3 regions of the Arthrobacter sp. FW306-1B-G06A genome follow, and region 2 is predicted to be linked to each of the others. Evidence: predicted binding sites of a transcription regulator. Region 2 holds the regulator's gene; each other region holds the start of a gene.

Region 1 (5,014 bases), on a different contig from region 2:
TCCGTTGGCCCGTTGACCGGGCCCTGTCCCACTGAGAACTGGCCGTCGGTGAAGAACCACCCGACGCCGGCAAGCCCACCCGCGATGATGAGAATCACCAGTACCCAGGCCTGCCGGGAGTGGCGGCGGGCACGTCGATAGGCGGCCCAAGTGGTGCTCAAGGGATTGCGTCCTTTCGGGCCGGAATACGTCCCTTGAGACTAGTTCAGGCGCTGTTCGCCGACGCTGATATCCACAGTGTGGAGGACAAGTCACAGTGTCGGAACAATCACAGCGCAAGCTGCAGGGGCGGCTTACTGCTCCCTGGTGACACGCTTCAGGTCTTCGGCGGCCAGCTCGAGAAGCGACCCCAATTGGATGACCCGCTCCTCGGAGATGTCACCCGCTGCATGTGCGGCCTTGGCTTCGTCGAGAAGCCGCTGGGCTTCCTTGAGGTTGGCGCGCGCTACGTCCAGTGCGTGTTCCAGGGTTGTTTCGTGTTCCAGAATCTTTTCGCTTTCCATGCGTCCATTCTGGTCAGGTTTCCCGGCTGATACCAGCGCATCAGCCGGGAATACCCTGTGTCTTTCCTGGCCTCGGCCTAGGCCGCTAGACGCCGGCGGGCTCCAACGTTGCCTTGGGTTCAAGGTTCACCGCGACGCCGCGTGCCGGGAACGACGGCGGGTTCACGCCGGCCATTTCTTCCATGACGCGGACCACCTGGCAGGAGTAGCCGAATTCGTTGTCGTACCAGACGTAGACCACGAGGTGCTTGTCGGTGGCGATCGTGGCGAGGCCGTCCACGATGCCTGCACGGCGGGAGCCCACGAAGTCCGTGGAGACGACCTCGGGTGAGTCGATGAAGTCGATCTGCTTGCGCAGCTCCGAGTGCAGGGACATTTCACGAAGGTAGTTGTTGACCTCGTCCTTCGTGGTTCCCTTTTCAAGGTTCAGGTTCAGGATGGCCATGGACACGTCCGGGGTGGGAACGCGGATCGCGTTGCCGGTCAGCTTGCCCTGCAGTTCCGGAAGGGCCTTCGCCACAGCCTTGGCCGCACCCGTTTCGGTGATGACCATGTTCAGGGCGGCCGAGCGGCCGCGGCGGTCACCCTTGTGGAAGTTGTCGATCAGGTTCTGGTCGTTCGTGAACGAGTGCACGGTTTCCACGTGGCCGTGGATGACGCCGAACTTGTCGTTGAGGGCCTTGAGCACCGGGGTGATGGCGTTCGTGGTGCAGGAAGCCGCAGTGACGATCGTGTCCGAGTCCTCGATGGAGGAGTGGTTGATGCCGTGGACGATGTTCTTCAGCTCGCCCTTGCCCGGAGCCGTGAGCAGCACGCGGGCCACACCCTTGCTCTGCAGGTGCTGGGAGAGGCCTTCGGCGTCGCGCCAGCGGCCCGTGTTGTCCACCACCAGGGCATCCTTGATGCCGTAGGCCGTGTAGTCGACGGTGGAGGGGTTGTCCGAGTAGATGACCTGGATCTGGACGCCGTTGGCCGTGATCGTGTTGGCGGCCTCGTCCACGCGGATGGTGCCCTCGAAGGAACCGTGCACCGAGTCGCGACGCAGCAGGCTGGCGCGCTTGACGAGGTCGTTCTCGGCGCCCTTGCGGACCACAATCGCACGCAGGCGCAGGCCGTGGCCGCCGCCGGCCTTTTCGATCAGGAGGCGGGCCAGCAGGCGGCCGATGCGGCCGAAACCGTAAAGCACGACGTCGGTGCTGGTCCGGTCGTCCGCGCCGCGGCGCCCGACAACCTCGGCAAGCTCGGCGCGGAGGAAGTCTTCCAGGGGCGTGCCCGCGGCCTCGGCCTTGTACTTCTCGTTCAGGCGGGCGATATCGATCGCAGCAGCCCCGAGGTCAAGTCCGGCCAGGATGTTCAGCAGCGGCGCGGTCTCTTCGAGACGGAGTTCGTCCTTGCTCATCCGGCGCGCGAAACGGTGGGCTTTCAGGATGTTCATCGACGACTTGTTGATCAAGCTGCGCCCGTGGATGCTCGTCACCACGTTGTTCTCACGGTACAGCCGGCCGATCACCGGAATCATGGCCTCGGCCAGCGCTTCGCGGCCCATCCACGTATCAAGACAAGAATCTGATGACTGGCTCACAGAACTACCTTCCTAGGGTCAGCTACATACGTCCTCGTACGTAGATGGCGGCCGCCCGGAGTAATCCTGCGGCACTGGCATCGGCGGGACTTCGGTCTGCCCGGACACCTTGAACGCTGCAAAGAAAAACCGCCGGCTGCGAACGCAGAACCGGCGGTGGAACTTCTACGTTCACTGTCCATTCTAAGGTCTGGCACGGGACGACTTGGCCGCCGGAACGCGTGAAATCACTCACATAGGCGAAGGGATGGGTTGACCGATACGCCGGGTTCTGTCCTCCCTGCCGTTGCCGGCGAAGGAGTGGCGACCATCCATCTACGAACGCCGTTGCCGACGCTCTCCAGCGGCCTACCCGGACACTCGGGCGAGCAGCCCTCGATCGTGCCCTGTCTGGCCTTGCTCCGGGTGGGGTTTACCTAGCCTCCCTGGTCACCCAGGGAGCTGGTGGTCTCTTACACCACCGTTTCACCCTTACCTGCTGCCTGCCTGTGCTGGCACAAGCAGACGCGGGCGGTCTGTTCTCTGTGGCACTAGCCTGCGGGTTACCCCGAGTGGGCGTTACCCACCACCCTGCCCTGTGGAGCCCGGACGTTCCTCGAGCCACTCACGTGGCGCGCGGCCGCCTAGTCAACCCATCCGCCCTACAGTCTACCGGCGTCGGGCCCTGCGCATTTCCGGACGGCACTGCCGGAAGGTACCGCTAGGCAGCTGGCGCCTGTATTACTGGCAATACAGCTAATATCGACTGGTGCTGATTCTGCTGCCGCCCTCCGAAGGCAAGACCCCCGCTGAGAAAGGCTCCGCCGTCGAATGGGAGTCCCTGAGCTTTCCGGAACTCAACAGCTACCGGGCCAAAGTGCTCGACGCGCTGGGCCTGGTCAGCGCGCACGAGGACGCCCTCGCCTTATTGGGGGTGGGCGCGTCCTTGAAGGACGACGTTGAACGCAATACCCGGCTCCACGCCGAACCCGCGGCCCCTGCCCACCAGGTGTATTCCGGTGTCCTCTACGACGCGCTTGGCTACAAGACCCTGACGCCGGCACAGCGCCGCAAGGCGGTGGAGTCGATCCTTGTGGTGTCCGCCCTGTGGGGCGCCATCGGCTTCGGCGACCGCGTGCCCGCCTACCGCCTGTCCATGGGAACGGCACTGCCCGACGTCGGGCGCCTCGCGTCGTTCTGGAAGCCGCAGCTCACCGAGGCCCTCGCCTCGCGGGTGGAGGGCGAGCTGCTGGTGGATTGCCGCTCCAGCACATATGCCGCGGCTTGGGCTCCACCGGCGGCGCAAACTGTCTCCGTCAACGTCTTTTCCGAGTCCAATGGCAAACGCACCGTCGTCAGCCATTTCGCCAAGCACACGCGCGGCGAATTGGCGCGTCACTTGCTGAGCCGCCGAGGAAAGGCGCCAGGGACGCCCGAACAACTCCTCAAGGCAGCCTCGGAAATCTGGACGGCGGAGTTGACGGAAGGCACCGCCCGCAAGCCGCACACCCTCAGCATCATCCTCCCCAACTAACTAGCACTAGATGTCGTTTTGACGCCTCATAACGACATTAACTGCGAGCTAGTTGGGTGGGGAACAGGCGGTTAGTTCCACTCGGCGGAGCGCACCAGGATGCAGCCGGAGTCGGGGCAGAACACGATCTCGTCCTCGGCCGCGGCCTTGACCTCGGCGAGGTCGCCGGGGCTGAGCGTCATTCCCGAGCCTTCGGACTTGCCGTGGAAAAGCCGGGCGGCCCCCACACCGCGCTTGGCAAGGGTCTTTTCGTAGATGGCCAGCATCCCGGCGTCGAGCCCTTCGGCGAAGCCGGTCCTCTGGGCGCGTACATCCGTCTCTTCGGAAACAATCTCGGCGATCGCGGCGTCCAGCTCGGCACGGATCCCGGAGAAGGACCCCTGGATATCATCGACGATCTGCTGTTGCGCCGCTTGGCGCTCCCTGAGTCCGTCCAGGCGTTCGAGGATTTCCAGCTCGACATCCTCAAGGTCCGAACGGCGCTTGTTCAGTGATGCGATGTCGCTTTGCAGCGCGACGAGGTCCTTGGAAAGTCCGGTGCCGCTGTTCAACCTGGCTTCGTCCCGTGCAATGCGGCTCGCCACTTGCTCGACGTCGGCCTCTGACCTGCGCAGCTCTGTTTCGGCGTCGTGGACGGCAAGTTTCGCGGTTCCGAGCGCACCGTTGGCCACACTGAGGGCGTCCTGAAGATCAGTGATGCGGGGGTCTGTCTCCAACGTGCGGCGGCGGTTCGCCAAGGATTTGAGCTTCGCATCCAACCCCTGCAGTTCGAGCAATTTCAACTGTTCCGCCGGTGCTGCCTTGGCCACGCTTACCTCCGCTTGATCGTGCCAGGGTTGGTATTCAGCCCCAGCCAGGCCTTGGGCCTGTTGTCTCGACTCTATCGCCTAGGGCGCTCCCCTGCCTCGCCCGCCAGGCCTAGCCGGGAGTCAGAATGAAGTCCCACGGATCGCTGTTGGTGGTTGCCACACGGATCTCGACGTCGTGGCCCTGGTCCGCGAGCACGTTGCCGAGCGCTTCGGCCGCGGCGGGCAACCAGAGCCACTCGCTCGCGAAATGCGATACGTCAACAAGGTACGGCCTCCCGTCAACGGCAGCTTCGCGCGCCTCGGACGCCGGGTGGTGCCGCATATCCGCGGTGACGTAGATGTCCGCCTGGCTGGCCCTGACGGCGTCGAAGAGGCTGTCTCCAGCGCCGCCGCAAACGGCCACACGGCGCACCAGCCCGTCCTTGTCCCCGGCGACCCGCACGCCGCCGGCCACCGAAGGCAAGATCTCGAACACCCGCGCGGCAAAGTCTCCCAGGGTCATGAGTTCGGGCAAGTCGCCGACCCGGCCGATCCCCTCTTCCGGCAGGCCGTGGGCCGCAGGCGCCAGCGGGACAACGTTGTCCAGCCCGAACGCGTCGGCGAGGAC
Region 2 (5,014 bases):
GCCCGGCGGCCGGAACGGAAGTCGTAAACAGGCCAGTTATTCTCCCGCGCGTGGCGGCGAAGCCCGGCGTCGGGATTGATGCACACGGGGTGGCCCACCAACGTGAGCAGCGGGATATCGTTATGCGAATCGCTGTACGCCCAGCAGCGCTTCAGGTCCAGGCCTTCTTCGTCCGCTACGCGCTGCACGGCCACGGCCTTGGCTGGCCCGTGGAGGATCTCGCCCACCAACCGGCCGGTGTAAGCGCCATCTTCAACCTCGCCCACGGTACCCAGGGCGCCGGTCAGGCCGAGCCGCGTGGAAATGACGGTGGCAACTTCGATGGGCGTGGCGGTGACGAGCCAGACCTTCCGGCCAACACGCAGGTGCTGTTCCGCCAGGGCCTTGGTACCGGGCCAGATCCGCGACTCGATCATCTCGTCGTAGACCTCTTCGCCCAGCTCCTTGATATCGGACACCTTGATACCGGCCGCGAGGATCAGCGCGGAATCCCGGACGGAATGGACGTCCTCCATCTTTTCGCCCCGGAGCACGAACTTGAACTGCTTCCAGGCAAAGCCCGCGGCTTGGGAGAGCGTGAAGGCCCTGCGTTCATACATCTTCCGGGCAACGTGGAAGAGGCTGGCACCCTTCATGAGGGTGTTGTCGACGTCGAAGAATGCGGCTTCGCCGTGTTGCTGCGTTGCAGCCGGCGCAGTGGCCACAACGGCGTTCTTCTCGACGGGCATGCCTCGAGTCTAGTCAATCGTCCGGCCCCCTGCCGTTCGCGACTGCCGTGACGACGCTGAAGCGATACCGTTGAACCATGCCAAATCCCGACGTCGTACTCCTCACCAAAGCTGACTGCCACCTTTGCGCCGCGGCGCGGGACGCCGTCGAACGCGTGACCTCAAGCCTTGGGCTCACGTGGACCGAACAGTCAATCGACACTGACCCGGCACTGCGCGAGCGCTACGCCGAGGAGATCCCGGTGGTATTCGTGGACGGAATCCAGCGGGATTTCTGGAAAATCGATGAGGCACGATTGGTGCGGGTCCTGAAGAAGGCCATCGCCGCCTGAACATGCGTGCCGAGCTTTGTTGGCAATAGAGTGGGAAAACAAAGCGACGCAATGGAGAAGAACGTGACTGCGCTGGAACCGTCCGCCGAGGCTGTACCCGGGGACAAGGAGTCTGCCGCGAAGCAGATACCGCCCGCGGCTGTGGCCCGGATGACGCTTTACCTGCGCGCTCTGAACTCCCTGCTCGGTGAAGGCGTGGAACGGGTTTCCTCCGAGGCGTTGGCTGAGGCGTCCGGAGTCAGTTCGTCCACCTTGCGCAAAGACCTCTCCTACGTCGGCTCCTACGGAACGCGTGGCGTCGGGTACGAGGTCCAGTACCTGAGCCGGCACATCGCGGCGGCGCTCGGCCTGACCCACGACTGGAAAGTGGCCATTGTGGGCGCCGGCAACCTGGGCAAGGCCTTGGCACGATACGGCGGCTTCGAGTCGCGCGGTTTCGACGTGGTGGCGATCCTCGACGCCGATCCCATGATTATCGGGAACGAGGTCGGCTGGCTGCGGGTCAGCGACGCCGCCAATCTTGAAACGGTCCTTCAGCGGACCGGAACCAACATGGTTGTCCTGGCCCTCCCGGCCGCGGTGGCCCAGGGCGTCTGCGATCGCGTGATCAGCGCGGGTATCCGCAGCATCCTCAGCTTTGCCCCGGTGCTGCTGCAGGTTCCTCCGTACGTGAATCTGCGCAAAGTGGACATGGCCACCGAGCTCCAGATCCTGGCGTATCACGCACAACGGGCACAGACCCCGGGCCAGGCCATTTAGGCCGGACCGGGTCTGCACCCGTTGTTTTGGTTTTAGCGTCTAGCGTCTAGCGGCCGTACGGCGCCTGGCCGTAAGGGTTCGCGAACGGCTGGGCTTTCCGGAAGTACGGCGCCGAGGCCGGCAAATAGAGCATCACGATCGCGGCGATGCCCAAGAGGATGGTGATGGTGCCCATGCCGATCTGGGTCAGGCCCAGCAGGGAAATTCCAGCGAAGACCGTGCCCAGGATGCGGGCCCAGTTCTTCCCCTTCCGGACATTGAACGCAACCAGTGCGTAGAGCCCGGCAAAGATCACCGAGAAGATAACCAGGAACGTGATCGCAATGCCGATGAAGGTGCTCGTGTCTATGCCTGAAGCGTTGCTTCCTTGCGCCGACAGGGCCTGGTTGAACATGTTCTTGCCTGCCGGCGAGTTCAGCGTAGCGATAGTGAAGGGAATGCCGATCAAGGTCAGTACCCCTGCGGCAATCATCAGCCAGAAGGAGATGTTGACCAACTGCGGGACTCCGGACGTCGCAGCGGGCTGCTGGCTCGGCCAAGTGACGGGGCCGCCCTGCCCGTACTGCGGGACGGAAGGCTGCCCGTACTGCGGCTGCTGCCCGTACTGGGGAGCCTGTTGTCCATACTGGGGTGCGGACGGCTGCCCGTACTGCGGCTGCTGCCCGTACTGGGGTGCGGACGGCTGCTGGGGCGCCTGCTGGCCGTACTGCGGAGCCGAAGGCTGCCCGAACTGAGGAGCTTGTTGGCCGTATTGCGGCGGCTGACCCTGCTGGGGTGTCTGCTGGCCGTATTTCGGCTCCTCAGGGGTGGGATTCTCGCCCGGAGTGGACGGCGGGTACGGAGGGGTGCTCATGGCATTCCTTTGCGTGTCGACTGCAGATACGGCTGCCGGGTGCAACGTGCCCCGCCCCCAGCTCGGCTTAATTCCACCGTACCCCGACGGCACAGCGCTGGTGATGATTCACGGGAAGAATTCTCGCTGAACAAGCTTCGGCGGAGCTCCCGTGAATCCTGCATGGACAAACGGAAGGCCGCGGGGTCCTTCCGGGACCGGCCGCGGCCTTCAGCTATGAAATTCCGGCTTGTAACGGGTTGGCTAGACGGCGCCCTTCACTGACTTGAACCACGCCTGCGAATTGGGCAGCCACATCAGGACCGTTGCAATGAGGCTGATGACGAAGCTGAACCAGTTGTTGCTCTGTCCATTTGCCATCGCTCCGCCCACGATCGAGAGGATCAGGGAAATTCCCGCAATGACGGTCAGTGCGAGGCGGGCCCACTCCTTGCCTTCCTTCATCTTCATCGCGAAGACGATTTGGGCGGCCGCCACAACCAGCGCTATCAGTACCAGAAGGAGGACGACGACGGCGATTGCCGGCGCGAGCGTGAAGAGCACAATGGAGCCGAACAGGCCGAGCAGGCCACCCAAGAGGGCCAGGAGTCCGCCAATGAGCCAGATCCAGTAGGAGACCTTCAACTCTGTGGGCATTCCGGTCACTTTGAACATGCCGGAAAAACCGCCCTTGGGAAGGACATCGTTGAAGTTCTTCGGACCGTCGGTAGGCATCTCGAAGTGGAAACCTTCTCCCTGTCCGGGTTGGCCTTGCTGCTGGTATCCGGGGGCGGGCTGCTGGTAAGAGGGGGGTGCTTGGTAAGAAGGAGGTGCTTGGTATCCCTGCGGAGGCTGGTAACCCGCAGGAGGGACATTGCCGGGCTGCGGTGGCTGGGCTCCGGGCTGCTGAGGCTGAGGAGCTTCGTTTGGGTTACTCATGGCATCACTTTAGACCTGAGGTTTAAGGATTCATAGGAAATTCTTGGCTAATTCGCCGCTAAGTATCGGCTTTTACCCGAACAATAGGCGGGTGACACCGCGAGCAAAAAATGGCGCCTCCGGGGCTGCGCACGTGATCGTGTGCAGCCCCGAAGGCGCCATTCCGCCCTTTAACCCCGGGGATTGGGAACCTGGGGGATTAGGCGGCAGGTGCGATGAAGGCCAGTTCGAGGTTAATGACAACCTTGTCGCTGACCAGGACGCCACCGGCCTCGAGCACTGCGTTCCAGGTCAGGCCGAAGTCCTTGCGGCTGATGGTGGTCTCACCGGAAACGCCTGCGCGGGTGTTGCCGAACGGGTCAACGGCTACGCCGTTGAACTCGGTTTCGATGGTGACCTCTTTGGAGACGCCCTTGATGGTCAGATCGCCCACGAGGTCGAAGCTGTCGCCGTTAGCCTTGACGTGGCGGGAGACGAAAGTGATTTCCGGGAACTTCTCCACATCGAAGAAGTCCTCGCCCTTGACGTGGCCGTCGCGGTTGGCATCGCCGGAGTCGAAGCTGGCGGTCTGGATGCTTGCGGCGACCTTGGAGTCGGCCAGGCTGCCGCCGAGTTCAAGGGTGGCTTCTGCCTCGGTGAACTGGCCGCGGACCTTGCTGATGCCTGCGTGGCGGACGGTGAAGCCGATCTCGCTGTGCGAGTTGTCGAGGGTCCAGACGCCGGTGGTGACGTTTGCGGGAAGAGTCATGGGGTTCTCCTTGGGAAGGTGTGATCGTAGCTTCATCGGTCGTTCGGCCGTACTTAGTTGAAGTGTCAACCGAACCTTGTGTCAAGTATAAACATGCAAATGCATCTTTTATTCCACCTTCAGGGAACATTCTGAAGAAACTTTCAGTTCTACGAAACGTAGAAGATTTCAGATCGCCCGCCTTCTTTGAGAAACTGGTAAACATGCCCCAAGCAACTGTCCATCTGCTCCGCCATGGCGAGGTCTACAATCCCGACGGCATTCTGTACGGCAGACTGCCCGAATTTCACCTCTCCGAACGCGGCCGCGAGATGGCCAAGATGCTCGCGGACCACTTCGCTGCCCGCGTCGCGCAGGGGGCGAACATCGTCTACCTTGTCGCCTCGCCGCTGACCCGCGCGCAGGAAACCGCCCTTCCCACTTCCCAGGCGTTGGACCTCGAGATCCACACGGAACCGCGGATCATCGAGGCGGAGAACCACTTCGAAGGGCTCAAGGCCCACCTCTCCGAATTCATCAAGCCCAAGCATTGGCGTGAGTACCGCAACCCCTTGCGTCCGTCCTGGGGCGAGTCGTACCAGGACCAGGTCGCCCGGATGCGTGCCGCCGTCGAGGACGCCCGGCTGAAGGCAATCGAACTCGGCGGCGATGGCGCCGAAGCCATCCTCGTCAGCCA
Region 3 (5,014 bases), on a different contig from region 2:
GTCTTCGGTATCAGGCTGATGCGCAGCGGGACGTCGCCGCCCACGGCTCGCGCGTGCCGCAGGAGTTCGGAACGGCCGGCCGGCACCGGCTCCGACAAGTCGGCACCCGCACGCAACGTCAGCCCGTCCGTCACCTGCAGCACGCCACGATCGGACACAAGGGACGTGACCAGCACGCAGGAATCCTCGGTGTAGCGCTGGGAGGATGCCAGGGTGCGAACAGGAGCTATTTCAAAACGGCCGCCTGATTCCGCGTCGAGGATCCCGGCAAGGAACGGTGGACTGTCGAATTCCGGCAAGCAAAGCCAGGTAATGGCGCCGTCCCGTCCCACCAAAGCGCAGGTGGACCCGTCTCCAATGAGTCCGTGATCCTCGATGGGCAAATACCCGTCCTGGTTAACCACCGGGCGCGCCGGGGCACCAGTGATCATTTTGTTCGCTCCTTTGGGTTCAGGCGAGGCTTCCTATATGGATTCTCTCGCCGTTCCCGCGTGCACGCCACAGTCCACCTATCCCGCAAGAAGCTGCGGGTTCCGCCCATGGCCTCAGGGAGTGAGCAGGACCTTGATGGAGCGCCGTTCGTCCATGGCGCGGTAGGCCTCGGGCGCTTCCTCGAGCGGCATCACGGTGTCGAAGACCCTGCCCGGATTGATCTTTCCGTCAAGCACGTCGGCGAGCAGTTCCGGGATGTAGGTGCGGGCAGGGGCCATGCCGCCGGCAATCGAAATGTTCGTGTCGAACAAGTAGCGCAAGGGGGCCTCAGCTCCGCCTGTCGGGACACCGACAAAGCCGAGGGCGCCGCCCGGGCGGACACTGTGCAGTGCCTGTTCCATGGACTCCTTGGTCCCGACGCACTCCAACACGGAGTCGGCCAAAACGCCTCCCAGCAGTTCGCGGACCTTGGCTACGCCGTCCTCGCCACGTTCAGCGACGATGTCTGTTGCGCCGAATTCGAGGGCAATAGCCTGGCGGTCGGCATGCCGCGACATCGCGATGATTCGTTCTGCTCCGAGCCGCTTTGCTGCGAGCACGCCGCAGAGCCCGACTGCGCCGTCGCCGACGACGACGACGGTCTTGCCGGGGCCGACCTTCGCCGCGAGGGCGGCGTGATGGCCGGTGGCCATCACATCCGAGAGCGTCAGCAAGCTCGCGCGGAGGGCGTCGTCGGGTTCCGTGATGCCGGGAACCTTGACGAGCGTGGACTCGGCGAGCGGCACGCGCACGGCCTGGCCTTGGCCGCCGTCGATCGCGTGACCGCTGTCATCCTTGCCGCCCCAACCTGCCAAATGATCGCAGGCAACTGTGACGCCGTTCAAGCATTGCGGGCAGGCCCCGCAGCTGACCACGAACGGAGCGATCACGAAATCGCCGGGCGCCAGGGTGGTGACGTCGTCGCCAATGCTTTCCACCGTGCCGATGAATTCATGTCCGATGGCCGAAGGCTGGTGGGTGGGCTTTACGCCGCGGTAGGGCCAAAGGTCCGATCCGCAGACGCAGGAGGCAGTGACTTTGACGACGACGTCGGTGGGCAGCTGGACCGTCGGGTAGTTACGGTCTTCAACGCGGATGTCGCCGGGACCGTGGATGATGGTGGCGCGCATGGGGCTCCTCAAATGGTGGTTGTTGGGCTTGAATCGAGTCTATCCCCGGCATGCCCGTGGTCTTGTACTGGCCGGTAGCTCAGCGTGGACTCGCTGCGGTCCTGTTCGTCGCTTGGCCTCCAGGTCACGCAGAATAGCTCCATGACAAAAAGCAGCGGGCGCTTACCACGGCTTGAAGACGTAGCGGAATTGGCGGGAGTCTCGCACCAGACCGTTTCACGGGTGATCAACGACCACCCCAACGTCAGCAAGGGCACCCGGGAGCGTGTCGAGGCCGCCATCGCCGAGCTGGGATACCGGCGCAATACTGCTGCGCGGAGCCTCGTGACCCGCCGTTCCCAGACCATCGGGGTCCTGGCGAGCGAGCTGGCGCAGTACGGCCCGGCGAACACCCTGCTGGGCGTCGAGCAGGCTGCGAGGGATGCCGGCTATTTCGTCAGCATCGCAGCCTTGAGGACGGTCAACCGGGAGGCGATCCTTGATGCGGTCCGGCATTTCCTGGACCAGTCCGTGGACGGAATCGTTGTGATCGTTCCCCATTCGGACACCCTGCTGGCGTTGGCGGAAGTGAAGGCCGGGGTTCCCGTAGTGGCCGTGGGGTCGCTGGGCGACGCGTCGGTCGGCGGAGCCATGGTGGACCAGAAGCGCGGCGCGGAATTGGCCGTGAGGCATCTGGTGGAGCAGGGGCACCGGCGGATCGGGCACGTGGCCGGCCCGCAGGACTGGATCGACGGCGTCGCCCGGGCCGAAGGGTGGAGCGAGGCCTTGCAGGCGGCTGGCCTTCAGGACGATTTGCTGGTGGTGGGGGACTGGAGCGCCGGCAGCGGCTATGACATCGGCAGGAAGCTTGCCGGTGAAAGGACCGCCACGGCGCTTTTTGTGGGAAATGACCAGATGGCCCTGGGCCTGCTGCGTGCGTTCAACGAGGCAGGTGTCCGGGTGCCCGAGGATGTTTCGGTGGTGGGTTTCGACGACCAGCCCGAATCAGGCTATTTCACGCCGCCTTTGACCACGGTACGCCAGGACTTCGAAGAACTCGGGCGGCGCTGCATGGACCTCATGCTGAGCGGTATGGAGGGCGGGGAAAGCGTCGGCGCCACGGTGGTGGAGCCAGAGTTGGTGGTGCGCCAAAGTACGTCGGCTCCCGCCTGATCGTATTCATGTTCATGTGGGAAGGACGGCTTGACGTGAATTTTGTTAGCGCTCACAATGGAACCAATCCGCAAGGCTGCGGGCTGGCTTATTGGAGGACTTCATGGACGTCACAGCGGACGGCAACGAACATTACGTCATCGGCGTGGACTACGGCACGCTTTCCGGCAGGGCCGTGGTGGTGCGGGTCAGGGATGGCAAGGAACTGGGAAGCGGAGTGTTTGAGTACCCGCATGCGGTCATCACGGAGGCCTTGCCGGCCGATCTGGCCGACGAGCCTGCTGGCCCGGCTGTCCGCCTTCCCGGCGAATGGGCGCTGCAGGTGCCGCAAGACTACCGCGACGTGTTGCGCCACGCGGTCCCCGCAGCGGTGCGCGACGCCGGGATCGATCCGGCCGCCGTCGTCGGGATTGCCACGGACTTCACGGCGTGCACGATGGTGCCGGTGAAGGCTGACGGCACTCCGCTAAACGAGCTGCCCGGCTTCGCCCGCAGGCCGCATGCGTATGTGAAGTTGTGGCGCCACCATGCGGCCCAGGAGCAGGCGGACCGCATCAATGCACTCGCCGCCGAGCGGGGCGAGGCCTGGCTGCCGCGCTACGGCGGGCTCATTTCCTCGGAATGGGAGTTCGCCAAGGGACTCCAGCTCCTGGAGGAGGACCCGGGCGCGTATGCGGCGATGGACCACTGGGTGGAAGCCGCCGACTGGATCGTCTGGCAACTGTGCGGGAACTACGTGCGGAATGCCTGCACCGCAGGGTACAAGGGCATCTACCAGGACGGCGCCTACCCGTCCAGGGAATTCCTGGCCGCCCTGAACCCGGGCTTCAAGGACTTCGTCGACACCAAACTGGCCCACACAATCGGCCGCCTGGGCGACGCCGCGGGTTACCTGACTGCCGAAGCCGCCGGCTGGACCGGCCTCCCGGCCGGGATCGCCGTCGCGGTCGGGAATGTTGACGCCCACGTCACCGCGCCCGCCGCCCGGGCCGTGGAACCGGGACAGCTCGTCGCGATCATGGGCACCTCCACGTGCCACGTCATGAACGGCTCCGAGCTTCGTGAGGTGCCGGGCATGTGCGGAGTGGTCGACGGCGGGATCGTGGACGGGCTCTGGGGTTACGAGGCCGGCCAGTCCGGGGTGGGCGACATCTTCGGCTGGTTCACCAAGTACGGCGTGCCGCCCGAATATCATGCAGCTGCCGAAGCCGCGGGCCTGGGCATCCACGAATACCTCACCGAACTCGCCTCCACCCAGGAGATCGGTGAACACGGACTCATTGCCCTGGACTGGCACTCGGGGAACCGGTCCGTCCTGGTGGACCACGAACTCTCCGGAGTGATCGTGGGCCAGACCCTGGCAACCCGCCCGGAAGACATCTACCGGGCGCTGCTGGAGGCCACGGCCTTCGGCACCCGCACCATTGTGGATGCCTTCCGGGACGCGGGGGTGCCGGTGAAGGAATTCATCGTGGCCGGAGGGCTGCTGAAAAACACGCTATTGATGCAGATCTACGCCGATATCACGGGGCTGCCCCTCTCCACGATCGGCTCCACCCAGGGTCCCGCGCTGGGTTCGGCGATCCACGCCGCCGTCGCTGCGGGGGAGTACCCGGACATCCGGGAAGCCGCGGCTGCCATGGGATCCGAGCCCGGCGCCGTCTACACCCCGATCCCGGAAAACGTCGCCGCCTACGAGGAATTGTTCCGCGAATACCGGACCCTGCATGACTACTTCGGCCGCGGAGCGAACGAGGTCATGCACCGGCTCAAGAAGATCCAGCGGAACGCGAGCAAAACGCTCCTCACCGCAGGGGTCTCCGCATGAGCGCCCTGCTGGGCACCATTGCCACGATCCGCCGCGAGGTCTGCGCGCTGCACGCCGAACTGACCCGGTACGAGCTGGTGGTCTGGACCGCGGGCAATGTCTCCGCCCGCGTCCCGGGGCATGACTTGATGGTCATCAAGCCGTCCGGGGTCTCCTACGATGCGCTGACGCCCGAACTCATGGTGGTCACGGACCTCCACGGGGTTCCCGTGGGCGGCGATGGCGACGGGGCGTGGGGCAATCCGGACCTTTCGCCGTCGTCGGACGCTGCCGCGCACGCCTACGTCTACCGGAACATGCCCGACGTCGGCGGGGTCGTCCACACGCACTCCACCTACGCGACGGCATGGGCTGCGCGCGGGGAGCCGATCCCGTGCGTGCTGACCATGATGGGCGACGAATTCGGCGGCACCATCCCGGTGGGCCCGTTCGC

The links. The regulator Rex, encoded in region 2, represses fermentation and respiration genes when NADH is low (regulators of the CRP and FNR family bind a similar motif). The targets are predictions, from matches to a motif close to CTTGTGAANNNNTTCACAAG.
Region 1: AC3WJM_RS14295 (glyceraldehyde-3-phosphate dehydrogenase) is a predicted target of Rex. The motif match lies at 2,304-2,323, and genes of this name have one in related genera.
Region 3: araB (ribulokinase) is a predicted target of Rex. The motif match lies at 2,793-2,812, and genes of this name have one in related genera.

The regions. Positions count from the first base shown of each region.
Region 1 is NZ_JBYSXB010000026.1:10,114-15,127, reverse strand. Features, by position in the region: gene AC3WJM_RS14305 (HNH endonuclease family protein) at 1-161, opposite strand, end outside; gene AC3WJM_RS14300 (hypothetical protein) at 294-503, opposite strand; gene AC3WJM_RS14295 (glyceraldehyde-3-phosphate dehydrogenase) at 589-2,085, opposite strand; RNA gene rnpB (RNase P RNA component class A) at 2,330-2,720, opposite strand; gene AC3WJM_RS14285 (YaaA family protein) at 2,834-3,598, shown strand; gene AC3WJM_RS14280 (zinc ribbon domain-containing protein) at 3,670-4,407, opposite strand; gene AC3WJM_RS14275 (Nif3-like dinuclear metal center hexameric protein) at 4,517-5,014, opposite strand, start outside.
Region 2 is NZ_JBYSXB010000040.1:42,305-47,318, reverse strand. Features, by position in the region: gene AC3WJM_RS18565 (HAD family hydrolase) at 1-728, opposite strand, end outside; gene AC3WJM_RS18560 (glutaredoxin family protein) at 806-1,060, shown strand; gene AC3WJM_RS18555 (redox-sensing transcriptional repressor Rex) at 1,112-1,819, shown strand; gene AC3WJM_RS18550 (hypothetical protein) at 1,866-2,672, opposite strand; gene AC3WJM_RS18545 (hypothetical protein) at 2,916-3,386, opposite strand; gene AC3WJM_RS18540 (YceI family protein) at 3,790-4,338, opposite strand; gene AC3WJM_RS18535 (histidine phosphatase family protein) at 4,542-5,014, shown strand, end outside.
Region 3 is NZ_JBYSXB010000011.1:14,377-19,390, forward strand. Features, by position in the region: gene AC3WJM_RS07810 (glycoside hydrolase family 15 protein) at 1-431, opposite strand, end outside; gene AC3WJM_RS07815 (zinc-dependent alcohol dehydrogenase family protein) at 546-1,601, opposite strand; gene AC3WJM_RS07820 (LacI family DNA-binding transcriptional regulator) at 1,743-2,753, shown strand; gene araB (ribulokinase) at 2,857-4,581, shown strand; gene AC3WJM_RS07830 (L-ribulose-5-phosphate 4-epimerase) at 4,578-5,014, shown strand, end outside.